3 regions of the Bacillus sp. XB1 genome follow, and region 1 is predicted to be linked to each of the others. Evidence: predicted binding sites of a transcription regulator. Region 1 holds the regulator's gene; each other region holds the start of a gene.

What was found. The regulator Rex, encoded in region 1, represses fermentation and respiration genes when NADH is low (regulators of the CRP and FNR family bind a similar motif). The targets are predictions, from matches to a motif close to TTGTGAAATATTTCACAA.
Region 2: pflB (formate C-acetyltransferase) is a predicted target of Rex. The motif match lies at 2,491-2,508, and genes of this name have one in related genera.
Region 3: nirB (NADPH-nitrite reductase large subunit) is a predicted target of Rex. The motif match lies at 3,231-3,248, and genes of this name have one in related genera.

Annotation. Positions count from the first base shown of each region.
Region 1 covers NZ_JBNRIL010000010.1:6,863-12,575, reverse strand. The annotation lists gene ACK1U5_RS27375 (ABC-F family ATP-binding cassette domain-containing protein) at 249-2,174, opposite strand; gene ACK1U5_RS27370 (redox-sensing transcriptional repressor Rex) at 2,362-2,991, shown strand; gene ACK1U5_RS27365 (YdiK family protein) at 3,021-3,212, opposite strand; gene ACK1U5_RS27360 (CPBP family intramembrane glutamic endopeptidase) at 3,209-3,958, opposite strand; gene groES (co-chaperone GroES) at 4,350-4,634, shown strand; gene groL (chaperonin GroEL) at 4,673-5,713, shown strand, end outside.
Region 2 covers NZ_JBNRIL010000005.1:182,952-188,664, forward strand. The annotation lists gene ACK1U5_RS25000 (NAD-dependent epimerase/dehydratase family protein) at 1-739, shown strand, start outside; gene ACK1U5_RS25005 (glycosyltransferase family 2 protein) at 732-2,276, shown strand; gene ACK1U5_RS25010 (hypothetical protein) at 2,245-2,466, shown strand; gene pflB (formate C-acetyltransferase) at 2,619-4,868, shown strand; gene pflA (pyruvate formate-lyase-activating protein) at 4,939-5,670, shown strand.
Region 3 covers NZ_JBNRIL010000001.1:1,615,742-1,621,454, forward strand. The annotation lists gene ACK1U5_RS08135 (arylamine N-acetyltransferase family protein) at 1-398, shown strand, start outside; gene ACK1U5_RS08140 (hypothetical protein) at 495-704, opposite strand; gene exsG (exosporium protein ExsG) at 923-1,075, opposite strand; gene ACK1U5_RS08150 (excalibur calcium-binding domain-containing protein) at 1,284-2,147, shown strand; gene ric (iron-sulfur cluster repair di-iron protein) at 2,350-3,057, shown strand; gene nirB (NADPH-nitrite reductase large subunit) at 3,266-5,671, shown strand; gene nirD (nitrite reductase small subunit NirD) at 5,687-5,713, shown strand, end outside.

The DNA.
Region 1 (5,713 bases):
TCCGAAAAACATTTTGAAACATCCCCCTATTATAGAAGATGCTAATATTGTCAATTTTTGTCGTTAAATCGATATTTTGTGTCGAATTGTTAATATATATAGGGTTACAATAGATATATTTGAAAAATCGTTGGTATATTCTAAGTTACGATTGATATACTCAAAAATTGTTTCTGTATTAAAAGAAAAAAAGATGTCGCATAGTCAAAAATCCTGACTTATGAGACATCTTCCTTATTTAAATATGCTTATACATGCAGCTCTTCCCATTCTGCCATACAAGTTTCAAGTTGTTCTTGTAGCGTTTGCTTTTTAGTTGTAATTTCACTAGCTTTTTCATAATCTGCATATATTTCTGGTAAGCAAAGTTGATCTTCTAGCGTAGCAATTTCTTCTTCTAATTCTAATATACTTTGTTCTAGCTCTTCAATTTTTCTAGTGCGTTGACGCTCTAGTTTTTTACGCTCTTTTTCTTCTAAATAATTTAATTTCTCTTGTGCAACCACTTTTTGAACAGGAATGTCACTTTCTTGCTGTTCAAGTTCTGCACGTTCAATCATTTCATTTTTCTTTTCAACGTAGTAATCGTAATCCCCTAAATATTCCTGTGCACCTTCTGTTGATAACTCAACCACAGTCGTTGTTACACGGTTAATAAAGTAGCGGTCATGTGAGACGAATAGAAGAGTCCCTGGGTAATCAATTAAAGCATTCTCCAAAATCTCTTTACTATTTAAATCAAGGTGGTTCGTAGGCTCATCTAGAATTAACAAATTCGACTTTTGCATCATAAGTTTTGCAAGAGCTAATCGAGCTTTTTGTCCACCACTAAGAGAAGATACTGGTTTCAGTACATCATCTCCTGTGAATAAAAAATTCCCGAGTATAGTACGGATTTCTTTTTCAGGTTGCAGTGGATATTCATCCCATAATTCATTTAAAACCCGTTTAGAAGATGTTAAGTTTGCTTGTTCTTGATCATAATAACCAACAGATACATTTGATCCGAAAGAAACATCACCATTTAATAGTGGTAACTTATTCACAATAGACTTTAACAATGTGGATTTCCCAATTCCGTTTGGACCAACTAAAGCAACACTATCTCCGCGAGTTAAGCGCATAGTTACATGTTCAATTATAGGGTTCTCATCATAGCCGATGGTTGCATCATTTACTTGTAAAACATCATTTCCACTTTGCTTTTCAATATCGAAGTGGAATGATGCTGACTTAGAATCCCCTAATGGTCTCGTTAATAATTCCATTCTGTCTAGTTGTTTACGACGACTTTGAGCACGTTTCGTTGTAGAAGCGCGAGCTATATTCTTTTGAACGAAGTCCTCAAGTTTTGCGATTTCATCTTGTTGTTTTTCGTAACGTTTCATTTCTTGCTCATATAATGCTGATTTTAAGTCTAAATATTTACTGTAGTTACCAACAAATCGTCTGCTTTCTTTATTCGAAATTTCATATACTTGTGTAACGAGTTTGTCTAAGAAATAACGGTCATGTGAAACGATTAATATTGCGCCAGGATAACCTTGTAAATATTGCTCAAGCCACGTTAATGTTTCGATGTCTAAATGGTTTGTAGGCTCGTCCAAAATAAGTAAGTCTGGTTTTGTTAATAATAATTTCCCGAGAGCTAATCTTGTTTTTTGCCCGCCGCTTAAAGTAGAGATCGTCGTCTGGTGCGTTTCAACTGGGAAGCCAAGGCCGCTTAAAATGGAGCGAATATCCGCTTCATATTGATATCCACCTTGATCTTTATAATTGAGTTGCAATTGGTCATAATCAGCTAACAATCTTTCATATGTAGCTTCGTTTGAAAAGTTTTCTTCTTTTCCCATTTCTTGCTCAAGCCTTCGAAGTTTTGTCTCCATTTGCTGTAAGTGAGTAAAGACGGTTAGCATTTCATCCCAAATTGTTAAAGACGTTTCTAGTCCAGTATTTTGAGCTAAATATCCGATTGAGACATCTTTCGGTTTTATAATTTCGCCACCATCATGAGATAATTCACCAGCGATAATTTTTAATAATGTAGATTTGCCTGCTCCATTCCTTCCAACTAATGCGATACGATCTTTTGTTTGTATTTCCAATTTTATGTTTGCAAGAATCGTTTCTGCACCGTATAATTTCGAAAGCGCGTTTACTTGTAATAAAATCAATGTTTTCACCTCAAATAATTTCTTAACTTTGCCATGTTTATATTTCTCAATCATACTAAAAATAGTGTATAGTTTAAAATAAAGAGAGAATACTTCTTCTCTTTATTATACAAGGAATTTAATGAGTGCTAAACTTCTGTATTTGATTAAAGTATATGAATAAAGATAGGAAGAGAGGAGAGGTCATATGGATCAGCAAAAGATTCCACAAGCCACTGCTAAAAGATTGCCTCTATACTATCGATTTATCCAAAACTTATCTCTTTCTGGTAAGCAGCGTGTTTCATCGGCCGAATTGAGTGAGGCAGTAAAAGTAGATTCCGCAACAATACGAAGAGATTTTTCGTATTTTGGAGCGTTAGGGAAAAAGGGATATGGATATAACGTAAATTATTTATTATCATTTTTCCGCGAAACACTTGATCAAGATGATATAACACGTGTAGCACTTATTGGAGTAGGTAATTTAGGGACCGCTTTCTTACATTATAATTTCACGAAAAACAATAATACAAAAATTGAAATGGCATTTGATGTTAGTGAAGAGAAAGTTGGAACAGAAATCGGGGGCATTCCTGTATATCATTTAGATGAATTAGAAGAGAGATTATCAAATGATATACAAGTGGCAATATTAACAGTACCGGCTACAGTAGCACAAGCTGTAGCAGATAGATTAGCTGAAACGAGCGTGCATGGTATTTTGAATTTCACACCAGCGCGATTAAACGTATCAGAGAATATTAGAATTCATCATATTGACTTAGCTGTAGAGTTACAAACATTAGTTTACTTTTTGAAAAACTATCCACAATAAAACGCAGAGGAAGCGACCTCTGCGTTTTATTATTGTTTCTTCTTTGTGAATTTAATTAATATAAGGCGAAGTGCCAAATTAAAATCAATTGTTGCCATAACTGCAAATAGTATTGTCCACATATTCCAGATTGTATCTGTCACGTTCGTAATGGCGAAGCGTGTAAAGATACATCCAAGAAGGAAGTATAGTGCAGCCATGAACAATGGTGAGTTTCTCATACAAAAAATCCTCCGATAAAGCCTTGCATTTTTTCAGCTTCTTTAATCATTTCTTGAATTTGTTCATTGCTCATAAAAATTTGCCCAATAGCGACCAATGTATTCATCGCAACATGAGCTGCAATCGGAACGATAATCCGTTTCGTCTTCACATATAAGAAGGCGAATACGAGCCCCATAGCAGTGTATACCAATAAATGAGTAAAATCAAAATGAATTGCTGCAAATACAAGCGAACTAATGATAGCTGCGATAAAGAAGTTAAACTTCTTATAAAGCGTGCCGAATAGAATTTTTCTAAATACGATTTCTTCTAAGATAGGTCCAATTATAGATACAACAATAAGGAACCAAGGTATCGTTCTTGCGATGTCCATCAGTCTGTCTGTATTCTCAGATCCACGTGGAACCCCAAATACATACATTTCAATCATACCTGCAATGGATTGTGAGATGATTGCTAAGAAGAACCCGATGAAAATCCATCCAATAGTAGCTGGGACAGAAGAGCGCATTGGATCTAAATGCCTGTCACGAATATCTGTTCTAAGTAACCAAAGTACGATACATAATGCAACAAAGAAGCTAATAATTGCCCAGTGTCCCGTTATGATTTGTCCTTTTTCCTCAATGGTAAATCCTCTATTATCGTAGAGTCCTGTTTTTAGGAGAAGTGGTAATCCAACAACGCCGGATAACTGCATTAAAATGTATGTAACGATAATCCACCAGTATTGTTTCTTCAAATGGTTTAACCATCCTTTCTAACTATAGTGTATGAGATAAGTTAGGATAACATGTAAATATGCTACCTACGATATAAACCTCACTTGAATTATGTTTTTTTCGTAAATCCTTATTTGAAATTATAATAGAAGACAGGAGAAAGTTGTGTGTGTAGCGAAAACAACTTAGGGTGTCCTTTCATATTGTAACATACGAGCAGTGGAAACAACGATTCATATAGTAAAGGCAGTATTCTATATAGAAAGTTTATATAGTGATTTGCGAAAAAATTATGATTTTTTTACTTGCAAAAGAAATTGAGATTATTTATTATTATAAGTGTGTTAGCACTCGGGTGACTTGAGTGCTAATAAAAGAAATTTACATAACAAAATGAGGAGGTTATTGTTCATGCTAAAGCCATTAGGTGATCGCGTTGTAATTGAGCTTGTTCAAGCAGAAGAAAAAACAGCAAGTGGTATCGTATTACCAGATACTGCAAAAGAAAAACCACAAGAGGGTAAAGTTGTTGCAGTAGGTACTGGTCGAGTGCTTGAGAATGGTGAGCGTGTTGCTTTAGAGGTAGCAGCAGGTGATCTTATCATCTTCTCAAAATATGCAGGTACTGAAGTGAAATATGAAGGTACAGACTACTTGATTTTACGTGAAAGTGACATTTTAGCAGTTATCGGTTAATTATATAAATCTTAAAAAATCCAAGGGGGTCAATTATTATGGCAAAAGATATTAAATTTAGTGAAGAAGCACGTCGTTCGATGCTTCGCGGTGTCGACACTCTTGCAAATGCAGTAAAAGTAACGCTTGGACCAAAAGGTCGTAACGTTGTACTTGAGAAAAAATTTGGTTCACCACTTATTACAAATGATGGTGTAACAATCGCAAAAGAAATCGAATTAGAAGATGCATTCGAAAACATGGGTGCGAAATTAGTAGCAGAAGTTGCTAGCAAAACAAATGACGTAGCTGGTGACGGAACAACAACTGCAACTGTATTAGCGCAAGCTATGATTCGTGAAGGTCTTAAAAACGTAACAGCTGGTGCGAACCCAATGGGTCTTCGTAAAGGTATCGAAAAAGCTGTTACTGCTGCAATTGAAGAATTAAAAACGATTTCTAAACCAATCGAAGGTAAATCTTCTATCGCACAAGTAGCTGCTATTTCTGCTGCTGACGAAGAAGTAGGTCAATTAATCGCTGAAGCAATGGAGCGCGTTGGTAACGACGGCGTTATTACTTTAGAAGAATCTAAAGGCTTCACAACAGAATTAGACGTAGTAGAAGGTATGCAATTTGATCGTGGATATGCATCTCCTTACATGATTACTGATTCTGACAAAATGGAAGCAGTTCTTGATAACCCATACATCTTAATCACTGATAAAAAGATTTCTAACATTCAAGAAATCTTACCAGTATTAGAGCAAGTGGTACAACAAGGTAAACCACTTCTTATCATTGCTGAAGATGTAGAAGGCGAAGCGTTAGCTACATTAGTAGTGAACAAACTTCGTGGTACATTCAATGTAGTAGCTGTTAAAGCTCCTGGATTTGGTGACCGTCGTAAAGCAATGCTAGAAGATATCGCGATCTTAACTGGTGGCGAAGTAATCACTGAAGAATTAGGCCGTGACTTAAAATCTGCTACAGTTGAATCTTTAGGACGCGCTGGTAAAGTTGTTGTAACGAAAGAAAACACAACTGTAGTTGAAGGTGTAGGAAGCACAGAACAAATCGAAGCTCGCATCGGTCAAATC
Region 2 (5,713 bases), on a different contig from region 1:
AGCAGCAATTTTAGGTGTGAAAACAACAATGGAAAAAAGTATAGAGCTCATAGAAACGAATTTTGATGGGACGAGAAATATTTTACAAGCAGCGTTAAAAGGAAAGAAGAAAGTAGTTTTTGCTTCTACTTCAGAAGTATATGGTAAGGCCAAGCCGCCTTTCTCTGAAGAGGGAGATCGATTATACGGGGCAACTTCTAAAATTCGTTGGAGTTATGCAGTTTGTAAAACGTTGGAAGAGACATTATGTTTAGGATACGCATTAGAAGGTTTACCGGTAACGATTGTTCGATATTTTAATATTTATGGTCCAAGAGCGAAAGATGGTCCGTATGCAGGGGTAATCCCGCGATTTATTAGTGCGGCTTTGCAAGGAGAAGACATTCTCGTATATGGAGATGGAAAGCAGACACGTTGCTTTACGTATGTAAGTGATGCGGTAGAGGCAACGATTCGGGCAATGGATGAGAAGGTAAATGGTGAGATTATTAATATAGGTTCTGAGAATGAAAAGAGCATAAAAGAAGTAGCAGAAGTAATTAAAAAATTAACGAATTCTTCTTCGAAGATTGTACAAGTGCCTTTTGAAGAAGTATATCCTTATGGTTTTGAAGAAATTCCAAATAGAAGACCAGACGTAACAAAATTAAAAGAGCTTGTTCAATTTCAGGCGAAAGTAACGTGGGAAAACGGATTGAAGGAAACAATTAAGTGGTTTCGTGAACAAAACAATGGCTAAGTCATTATCTGTTATTATTCCTGCATGTAATGAGGTCGATACGATTTCAGACGTTATTCAATCGGTAAGACCATTAAATCCAGTAGAAATTATTGTAGTAGCAAACGGTTGTAATGATGGAACAGAAGATGTTGCAGATCGTTTAGGGTGTAAAGTAATCAAACATACAGAGCTACTAGGGAACGATGTTGGACGTGCAGTCGGCGCAAAACATGCGATAGGTGATGTATTACTATTTATAGATGGTGATTTTGCTATTCAAACTTCAAAATTAAAATTATTCCTTAATCCGATTTTATACGATCAGGCGGATGTAGTTTTAAATAATTTGGATGCATTATTTTTAAAAAGGCAAAAACCTACTTCTATTACAGTATGGCGCCAAATATTAAATGCAATGTTAGAGCGTGAAGAATTAAAAATTAATTCTTTATTAGATGTACCTCATGCGCTGACGAAAGAAGTCGTTCAAAGCATCGGATATGAATGTTTTGTTAATCCTATTGTGGCTCATTTACGCCTACTTCAAAGTAAATGGAGAATTAGTCGTCATTGCGCCATTGACGTTATTACGCCAAATAAATTTCGTCCATTCCAACATGCTGCATATGGAACAAATCTTTCCCAATCTGAAAAAAGAATGATAGGTGATCATATAGAAGCAGTAGCGGCACGGATATTAAGCAGTGATGAGCGCGGAGGATATTATGATGGAAATAGGAAAAGGGATAGTGTGTATCATACTTTAAGTTTTGAAGAGTTTTATCAAGGATGGGGCGTCACATCTAATTTGTATAAAGGAAAGCAACTATCTGTTGTTATTCCCGTACAAGATGAAGAGAAAACAATCGGAAACGTTATAGAAGAGCTTCGCAAAATTGAACCCTTCGAAATTATCGTTGTCGTAAATGGTTCGTCAGATAAAACGAAAAAAATTGCAAAAGACAAAGGGGCAACGACAATTGTATATAAAGAAGCACTCGGAAATGATGTGGGGCGCTCACTTGGAACGTATTTTGCAAAAGGAGAAATTGTGTTATTTATAGACGGCGATTTTGTTATTCCAGCGAGTGAGCTATATCCTTTTGCAAAAGCTATAGCAGATGGAAAGGACGTCGCATTAAATGATTTAAATCATTATTTAGATTTAAGAGTACCGCTTCATCTTGTAACTGCATTTAAGTATGCACTAAATTTAGCTTGTGATAGAAAGGATTTAGGGGTAGGCTCACTTATTGCGGTACCTAATGCATTTAGCCAAAAGTGTTTGAAAGCAATTGGGTATAAATCTTTATTGTCACCTTGTGTAGCACAAGTGAAGGCTCTTCTGTCTGGATTTGAAATTGCATGTGTATATCGTGTTGAGGTTGATAAGATGAACCGTATTCGTCCCAGTGAACATTTCGCAAAAATAGGTCACCCTCCAGCTGTACTTCGAATTATAGGTGATCATATAGAGGGGCTAGAGCAAATAATTTCATTAACAGACAATCGTGGCGGATTCTATGATGGCAATAGAAAAAGAGATGTTTTATAGAAGTAACAAAAAAAGTGTACAACATGTGTACACTTTTTTGTTCTGTTATAAAAACTATAACAGATTAGGAGATAAGAGTATTACAGCTCTACAATGGGTATTGTTCTTATATTACAAAATAGGACTCGTATATAAGGATACCAAAAAAATACAATTAAGGAAAGGGTTAATTTTAAAGACTTTTAAATGAAGTTAACACTATATATATAGTAGTTTGCTCAATATTTCACAAACATGTCACAACTATTTCGTTCACTTTCGTAAAAAAGTAGTATTCTAAGTGTGTAAGCTGTTATATAAAAAATCTTAGTCCTGTACTAATCAAAAATGGAGGAGATTAGGATGACTCAAGTATTAGAAAATGTTAAAAACGCATGGGAAAACTTTAAAGGTGAAAAATGGAAAGCAGAGATTGATGTTCGCGATTTCATTTTAAATAATGTAAACGTTTTCGAAGGAGACGAATCTTTCTTAGCAGAAGCAACTGAAGCAACGAAACAACTTTGGGATCAAGTAATGGATTTAACAACGAAAGAACGTGAAAACGGTGGCGTTCTTGATATGGATACAAAAATTGTTTCTTCTATTACATCACATGCCCCTGGATACTTAAATAAAGATATTGAAAAAGTAGTCGGTTTCCAAACTGATAAACCATTTAAACGTTCTTTACAACCATATGGTGGTATTCGTATGGCAGAACAAGCTTGTGAATCTTATGGATACGAAATGGATAAAGAACTTAGTCGTATTTTTAGAGATTGGAGAAAAACTCATAACCAAGGTGTATTTGATGCATACACACCAGAAATGAGAAATGCACGTAAATCAGGTGTTATTACGGGTCTTCCAGATGCATACGGACGTGGACGTATTATCGGTGACTATCGCCGAGTAGCGTTATATGGTATTGATCATTTAATTGAAGCGAAAAAAGCTGATTTGAATTTAACTGGCGGTGTAATGAGCGAAGATACAATGCGTTTACGCGAAGAGTTATCTGAGCAAATGCGTGCACTTCAAGAGTTAAAAGAAATGGCCGCTTCTCATGGCTTCGATATTTCTAAGCCAGCAACAAACACGCAAGAAGCATTCCAATGGTTATACTTCGCATACCTTGCAGCGATTAAAGAGCAAAACGGGGCTGCAATGAGTCTTGGACGTACTTCTACATTTTTAGATATTTACATTGAAAGAGATTTAGCAAATGGTACTTTAACAGAAGAAGAAGTACAAGAAATTGTAGATCACTTCATTATGAAATTACGTCTTGTGAAATTCGCAAGAACACCTGATTATAATGAATTATTCTCTGGTGACCCAACTTGGGTAACTGAATCTATCGGTGGTATGGCATTAGATGGTCGTCCATTAGTAACAAAGAACTCATTCCGTTTCTTGCATACATTAGATAATTTAGGACCAGCTCCAGAACCAAACTTAACTGTTCTTTGGTCTAAACAATTACCAGAGAACTTTAAAAACTACTGTGCGAAAATGTCTATTAAAACATCAGCAATTCAATATGAAAATGATGACATTATGCGCCCTGAATACGGCGATGATTACGGTATTGCATGTTGCGTATCTGCAATGAGAATCGGTAAACAAATGCAGTTCTTCGGAGCTCGTGCAAACTTAGCGAAAGCATTATTATATGCGATTAACGGTGGTAAAGATGAAAAATCTAAAGCACAAGTTGGTCCTGAGTACGCACCAATTACTTCTGAAGTATTAAATTATGAAGAAGTTATGCATAAGTTTGATATGACAATGGAATGGTTGGCGGGTCTATATTTAAACACATTAAATGTTATCCATTACATGCATGATAAATATAGCTATGAACGTATTGAAATGGCACTTCATGATACAAACGTTCTTCGTACAATGGCAACAGGTATTGCTGGTCTATCTGTAGTAGCAGATTCATTAAGTGCAATTAAATACGCAAAAGTAAAACCAATTCGTGATGAAAATGGTATTGCAGTTGACTTCGAGATTGAAGGAGATTTCCCTAAATACGGTAACAATGATGATCGTGTAGATGAGATTGCTGTAAATCTTGTAAAAACATTTATGAATAAACTTCGTAAACATAAAACATACAGAAATTCTGTTCATACAATGTCAATCTTAACAATCACATCTAACGTTGTATACGGTAAGAAAACTGGTAATACTCCAGATGGCCGCCGTACTGGAGAACCATTTGCACCAGGTGCGAACCCAATGCATGGACGTGATACAAAAGGTGCATTAGCTTCATTATTATCTGTGGCTAAATTACCATATGAAGATGCACAAGATGGTATTTCTAATACATTCTCTATTATTCCGAAAGCACTTGGTAAAGAAGATGATGTACAAGTACGTAACTTAGTATCAATGCTTGATGGCTATGCAGTAAAAGAAGGCCACCACTTAAATATTAACGTATTTAACCGTGAAACATTAATGGATGCAATGGAACATCCTGAGAAATATCCACAATTAACAATTCGCGTATCTGGTTACGCTGTAAACTTTATTAAATTAACTCGTGAACAACAAATTGATGTAATTAACCGTACAATGCATGAAAGCATGTAAATGAAAAAAAGTGTCCCTTCGCTCTTAATATATAGCGAAGGGAGGCTGTTTCAATAAAGGAGGAAGTAACATGGTAAAAGGAAGAATACATTCTGTAGAGTCTTGTGGTACTGTTGATGGCCCAGGGATTCGTTATGTCATATTTACACAAGGGTGTTTATTACGTTGTCAATATTGTCATAATGCTGATACGTGGGAAATCGGTAAAGGTAAAGAAATAACAGTTGAAGAAGTGATGCAGGATGTGACATGTTACCTTCCATTTATTGAAGCTTCCGGAGGCGGTATAACAGTTAGCGGTGGAGAGCCATTATTACAGCTAGACTTTTTAATTGAGTTGTTTAAAAAGTGTAAAGAGGCTGGTATCCATACAACAATCGACTCTTCTGGTGGTTGTTATTCTGAGGAACCAGAATTCCAAAATAAGCTAGATATTTTAATGGATTATACAGATTTAGTTTTATTGGATCTGAAACATATCGATTCCAAAAAGCATCGTAAATTAACAGGGAAACCAAATGAACATATTTTACAATTTGCTCGTTATTTATCGGATAAGAATAAACCGATTTGGGTACGACACGTATTAGTTCCTGGTGTTACGGATAATGAAGAGGATCTACAAAAACTATCTAGCTTTATTCAAAGTCTGTCTAATGTTCAAAAAGTTGAAGTGTTACCATATCATAAGCTTGGTGTATATAAATGGGAGGCGCTTGGACACAAGTATCCACTCGCAAATGTAGAACCACCTACTGAGAAAAATGTAGAACATGCTAAATATATTTTACAAGCGGTCTAATCCAAATATTGGATTAGGCTTTTTGCTTTCTTTACAATAAAAT
Region 3 (5,713 bases), on a different contig from region 1:
AATATCGAATTCGTAAGCGAAATACTCGAAAAGGTACGCATATTTTAGAAATGAGAAAAGGAGCTAACGGGGAATCTACAAGTTTCTTACAATCTGAACCTTCAAACGAATGGAAAATAGGCTATGCTTTCACTGTAGATCCAATAGATGAGAAAAAAGTGAATAAGATTCAAAAAGTGATTGTAGAGCATAAAGAATCTCCTTTTAATAAAGGAGCTATCACTTGTAAATTAACTACTTATGGTCACATATCATTAACAAATAAAAATTATACAGAAACCTTTAAAGGCACCAAAAATAAACGACCAATAGAATCTAAAGATTATGCTCGCATTCTTCGTGACTCTTTTGGAATAACGCAAGAGAAATATGTAGGAAAAACACTAGAAAGAGGCTAGTTGACTACAAGTATTTCATAATAAAGCAGATTCTATATTTAGAATCTGCTTTATTTTATATTTTGTTATAAATTAATTTAATTTTGTTGTTACCCTTTAATTTTCAATTATATACTCATCATCATATTTATCGTATTGTAGGCCTTTCCCTATCTTTGACTCCGTAACTTGATCTCTTAAAAACGGTGCAGCATCCATTTTACTAGTTGCAATTTCAATTCCATATTTTTTCGTTAAATGAGCTAACTCTATTAAAAACCACTCTCTTCGCAATGTAACTGGAATATCCAATGTTTTTCTTTTCATATATAATAGCACCTCTTTTATTTTCATAGCTTAAAAATATCACTGGATGCACTTATTAAAACTACCTTTCACCGCTAACATCCAATGAAACATTATAGTATATGCATGTCCATTTCAAACGTGCTATCACAAATATGATATTTAAGTTTACATAATTATATTATGTAATAGTAGAAAAGGAAGGCATGTCCCTTCCCCTTCTACTATAGAGATTTAAATTAAGAACATCTTGGTACACCTAAAGCTAAAAATAAACCTGCTACTCCCGCAGTAATCGGTACTTTTAACGTAATAACATCATCTACCTTCGTTACTAAAAAGTAAGCATTACCTTCTTGTAATATACAAGTTACCAACAATTGAAATTCCATTCAAATCTCCTCCTTTCAATCGATATACTATAATTTATGAAATCTCTTTCAAAAAGTAATAGGAAATATATCCATTTTTCCTTATATATAAAATAAATGTTTATAAGTCTATTAAAAATATTAATTTTCTAAATTTATACAAACCGTGTAATATCCAATAAACTCCTATATAATCAATAAGAAGAATCTTACAAATGGAGGTATGAAAATGTCGATTTTAAGTAATATTGGTGCAGCTTTATTTTTTATTGCTTTTATTCTTTTAATCTTATGTATCATTTCATTCTTTAAGAAAAATGGAAAAGCAAAACAATATGGACGTCCTACCGTTATTCTTTTTATGATTTCTATTATATTAATAACGGCCGGTACAACAAAATCGGAACACCCCGTCGTCGAGTTTTTTTCTACTTTAAGTTTCATTCTATTTATATTCTTCCTTGTTCTAGCAATCTTATCTGTTATTAAGAAAACAGGTGTAGCGAAAAAACAATTTATTATTACAGCTGTATTATTTGTCATTTTTGTTGCGTTATTAGGTATTTCAGCTCCTTCTTCTGAAAAAACGACAGCAACTAGTACAAAAGTTGCCTCTAATAATGAAGAGCCAAAAGATAGCGAACAGAAAAAAGAGCTAGAAAAGAAAGAGGCAGACGAAAAAACTCAAAAGCAAGAAGATGAGAAGCGTCTAGCCGAAGAACAAGCTCGTAAGCAAGAGGATGAAAAACGTCAGGCTGATGAACAAGCTCGTAAACAACAAGAAGAGCAAAAACGTCAGGCTGATGAACAAGCTCGTAAACAACAAGAAGAGCAAAAACGTCAGGCTGATGAACAAGCTCGTAAACAACAAGAAGAACAAAAACGTCAGGCTGATGAACAAGCTCGTAAACAACAAGAAGAACAAAAAGCACAGCAAGCTCAAACACAACCAGCTAATGGTAATACTGATAGTGCATACTACAAAAATTGTGCTGCAGTTAGAGCAGCTGGGAAAGCTCCTTTACATAAAGGGCAACCAGGTTATAGCTCTCATCTTGATCGTGATGGCGATGGAATTGCATGTGAAAAATAGTAATAAAAAAGAAGCTTTTACTAAGCTTCTTTTTTATTAACGTAAAATATTACCACTTATTACTTTCCCCCTTATTTTAATAACATTCTTCTTATTATTCTCAAAAACGACACAGAATAAGTGATTTCAATCACTACATAGATTTTAATTTATCGCTATTCTTAATTTAGATATTACATTAAAACTTTATGGAGGCATTCATATGGAACATACATTTACTGAAACTTCAATTGTTGGTGAGATTGTTACACAATTTCCGAAAGCTAGTGATCTTTTTAAATCATATAGAATAGATTTTTGTTGTGGCGGTAATAAGCCACTTATTGATGCAATTCATGAAAGAAATTTATCCGCTACTGAAGTGCTTACAGAGTTAAATACGCTTTATCATAATACGAAACGATTAAATGAATCGGAAATTGATTGGAAAAATGCTTCTTATCGTGAATTGATTGATTATGTTATAAATAAGCATCATCGCTATTTAAATGAAGAATTACCACAGTTAAGTCCATATGTGACAAAAGTATTACGTGTTCATGGGGCAAGTCAGCCTCATTTAGCTCAAATTCATAAGCTATTTCATGAACTTAAAATGGAATTAGAACAGCATTTAATTAAAGAAGAAATGGAAGATTTCCCATTAATTTTAGAATTTGAACAAAATCCAACTGATGAAAATTATACAAAGTTACGTAAAGTAGTGGATGAACTAGAAAATGAGCACAATCATGCCGGAAATATTATAAAAGAACTTCGTAAAGTGACAAATGACTTTACTCCTCCAGAAGGCGCTTGCGGTACTTATCGACTTGTCTACCAACGTCTTGAAGCTCTAGAGTCTGATTTATTTGAGCATATTCATTTAGAAAATAATATTTTATTTCCGCGTGCCATTACGAAAGCATAAATCAAGTGCAGGACATGAGTGTAAATACTTATGGCCTGCTTTTTCGTTTTGCGAAAAATATTCACATCCCCTTCACATAAAACCGAATTTCAACAATTTGTGAATCATTATAAAAATGTGATAAATATCACATCTTCCCCTTATTTGATTTTCTATAATAAAAATATAATCCTTTGTTCAATATTTCACATAAAAAGGGGAAACGAAAATGAAAAAACGTTTAGTTATGATCGGAAATGGTATGGCTGGCATTCGCTGTATGGAAGAAATCTTAAAACATGATAGTGATTCATATGAGATTACTATTTTTGGAGATGAACCGCATCCAAACTACAACCGCATTATGCTTTCTCATGTTTTACAAGGCAAAACAAATATGCAAGATATCATTATGAATGAATACAGTTGGTATGAAGAAAACGAAATAACTTTGTATACGAATGAAAGAGTTCAAAGTATTAACCGAGAAGAAAAAATTATTATTACAGAAAAGAAGCGTACTCTTACATACGACAAGCTCATTATCGCAACAGGTTCTAGTGCTTTTATTTTACCTGTTGAAGGTTCCGCACTTTCTGGTGTAACAGGATTTCGAACTATTGAAGATACACAATTTATGATAGATACCGCTAAAGAAAAGAAAAAGGCCGTTGTCATTGGTGGCGGGTTACTCGGTTTAGAAGCCGCAAGAGGTCTAATTGATTTAGGAATGGACGTACATGTTGTTCATTTAATGCCTAGCTTAATGGAGCAACAACTAGATACGAAAGCAGCTGCTCTTCTGCGTGAAGATTTAGAAGCACAAAGCATGAAGTTTTTAATGGAAAAGAAAACTGTAAAAATTCTTGGTACAGACCATGTTGAGGGCATTCAATTTGAAGATGGTGAAGTTGTAGATTGTGATTTAATCGTAATGGCTGTCGGTATACGCCCAAATACGCAAATAGCAAAAGATGCTGGTCTAATTGTAAATCGCGGTATTGTAGTCAATGACTATATGCTAACAAATGATGAGTCCATTTATGCAGTTGGAGAATGTGCAGAGCATGACGGTATCGCATATGGACTTGTTGCTCCTCTTTATGAACAAGGTGCGATATTAGCAAAACATATAACAAATTTACAAACTGATGGATATTCGGGCAGTATCGTCGGTACACAATTAAAAGTTGCTGGTTGTGATTTATTCTCTGCTGGCCAAATTTATGAAGATGATCAAACGAAAGCAATATCCATCTTTAATGAATGTAAACGTTCCTATAAAAAAGTATTAATTCGTGATAATAAAGTCGTCGGTATCGTTTTATACGGTGATACAGCTGACGGTACCCGCCTCTTTAGCATGTTAAAGAAAGAAGAAGATATACAAGAATATACACCAGCTTCCATTCTTCACAAAGCTGGTGAAGAATGTGAACTTGACGTTGCTACTATGAGTGCGGATGACACAATTTGCGGATGTAATGGTGTTACGAAAGGCACAATCGTTCACGCCATTTTAGAACAGGAGTTAAAGACTTTTGAAGAAGTTAAAGCCTGTACGAAAGCCGCAGGGTCTTGTGGTAAATGTCGTCCGCTTGTAGAACAAGTTTTATCTCATACACTTGGAGATGCTTTTGATGCTTCTGCACAGTCTACCGGTATGTGCGGATGTACACCTTTATCACGTGATGAAGTCGTAGCGGCCATTCATGAGAAAAGTTTAAAATCTCCAAAAGAAGTACGAAACGTTCTTGGTTTTGTACATGAAGATGGATGTTCGAAATGTCGTCCTGCTTTAAACTACTATTTACGTATGGCGATTCCAGAAGAATATGAAGATGATAAATCATCCCGTTTTGTGAATGAAAGAATGAATGGTAACATCCAGCACGATGGTACCTTCTCTGTTATTCCACGTATGTACGGAGGCGTTACAACAGCAGATGATTTAATGAAAATTGCTGAAGTTGCGAAAAAGTACGATGTTCCACTTGTGAAAATTACAGGTGCGAGCCGAATTGGCTTATACGGTGTTAAGAAACAAGATTTACCTAACGTATGGGCTGAATTAAATATGGCTTCTGGATATGCGTATTCAAAATCTCTTCGTAATGTAAAATCATGTGTTGGCTCTCGTTTCTGCCGTTTCGGTACGAAAGATTCATTAGGACTTGGTATGTTGCTTGAACAATCATTAGAAATGGTAGATACACCTCATAAAATGAAGATGGGTGTAACGGGCTGTCCGCGTAACTGTGCGGAAGTACTGACGAAAGATTTTGGCGTTGTTTGTGTCGAAAATGGATACCAACTTTATATTGGCGGAAATGGTGGTACGGAAGTACGCGAAGCTGATTTTGTAATGATTGTCCCTACTGAAGATGATGTCCTTCGCATCGCTACAGCTTACATGCAGTATTATCGTGAAACTGGTATTTATGGAGAGCGTACTGCCTACTGGACAGAACGATTAGGCTTCGATCACATAAAGGAAATACTGCAAGATGCAAATATGGTCACTAAGTTAAATGAACGTTTCCAAAAAGCTCGTGGCACATATAAAGAAGCATGGGGACAAGCACTAGAAACGAAATCATTAAAAGCGATGTATGAAGTAGAAACTGTGAAATAAGGAGCTGTGATCTATATGATACAAACGAAAGAAAAAATAAAA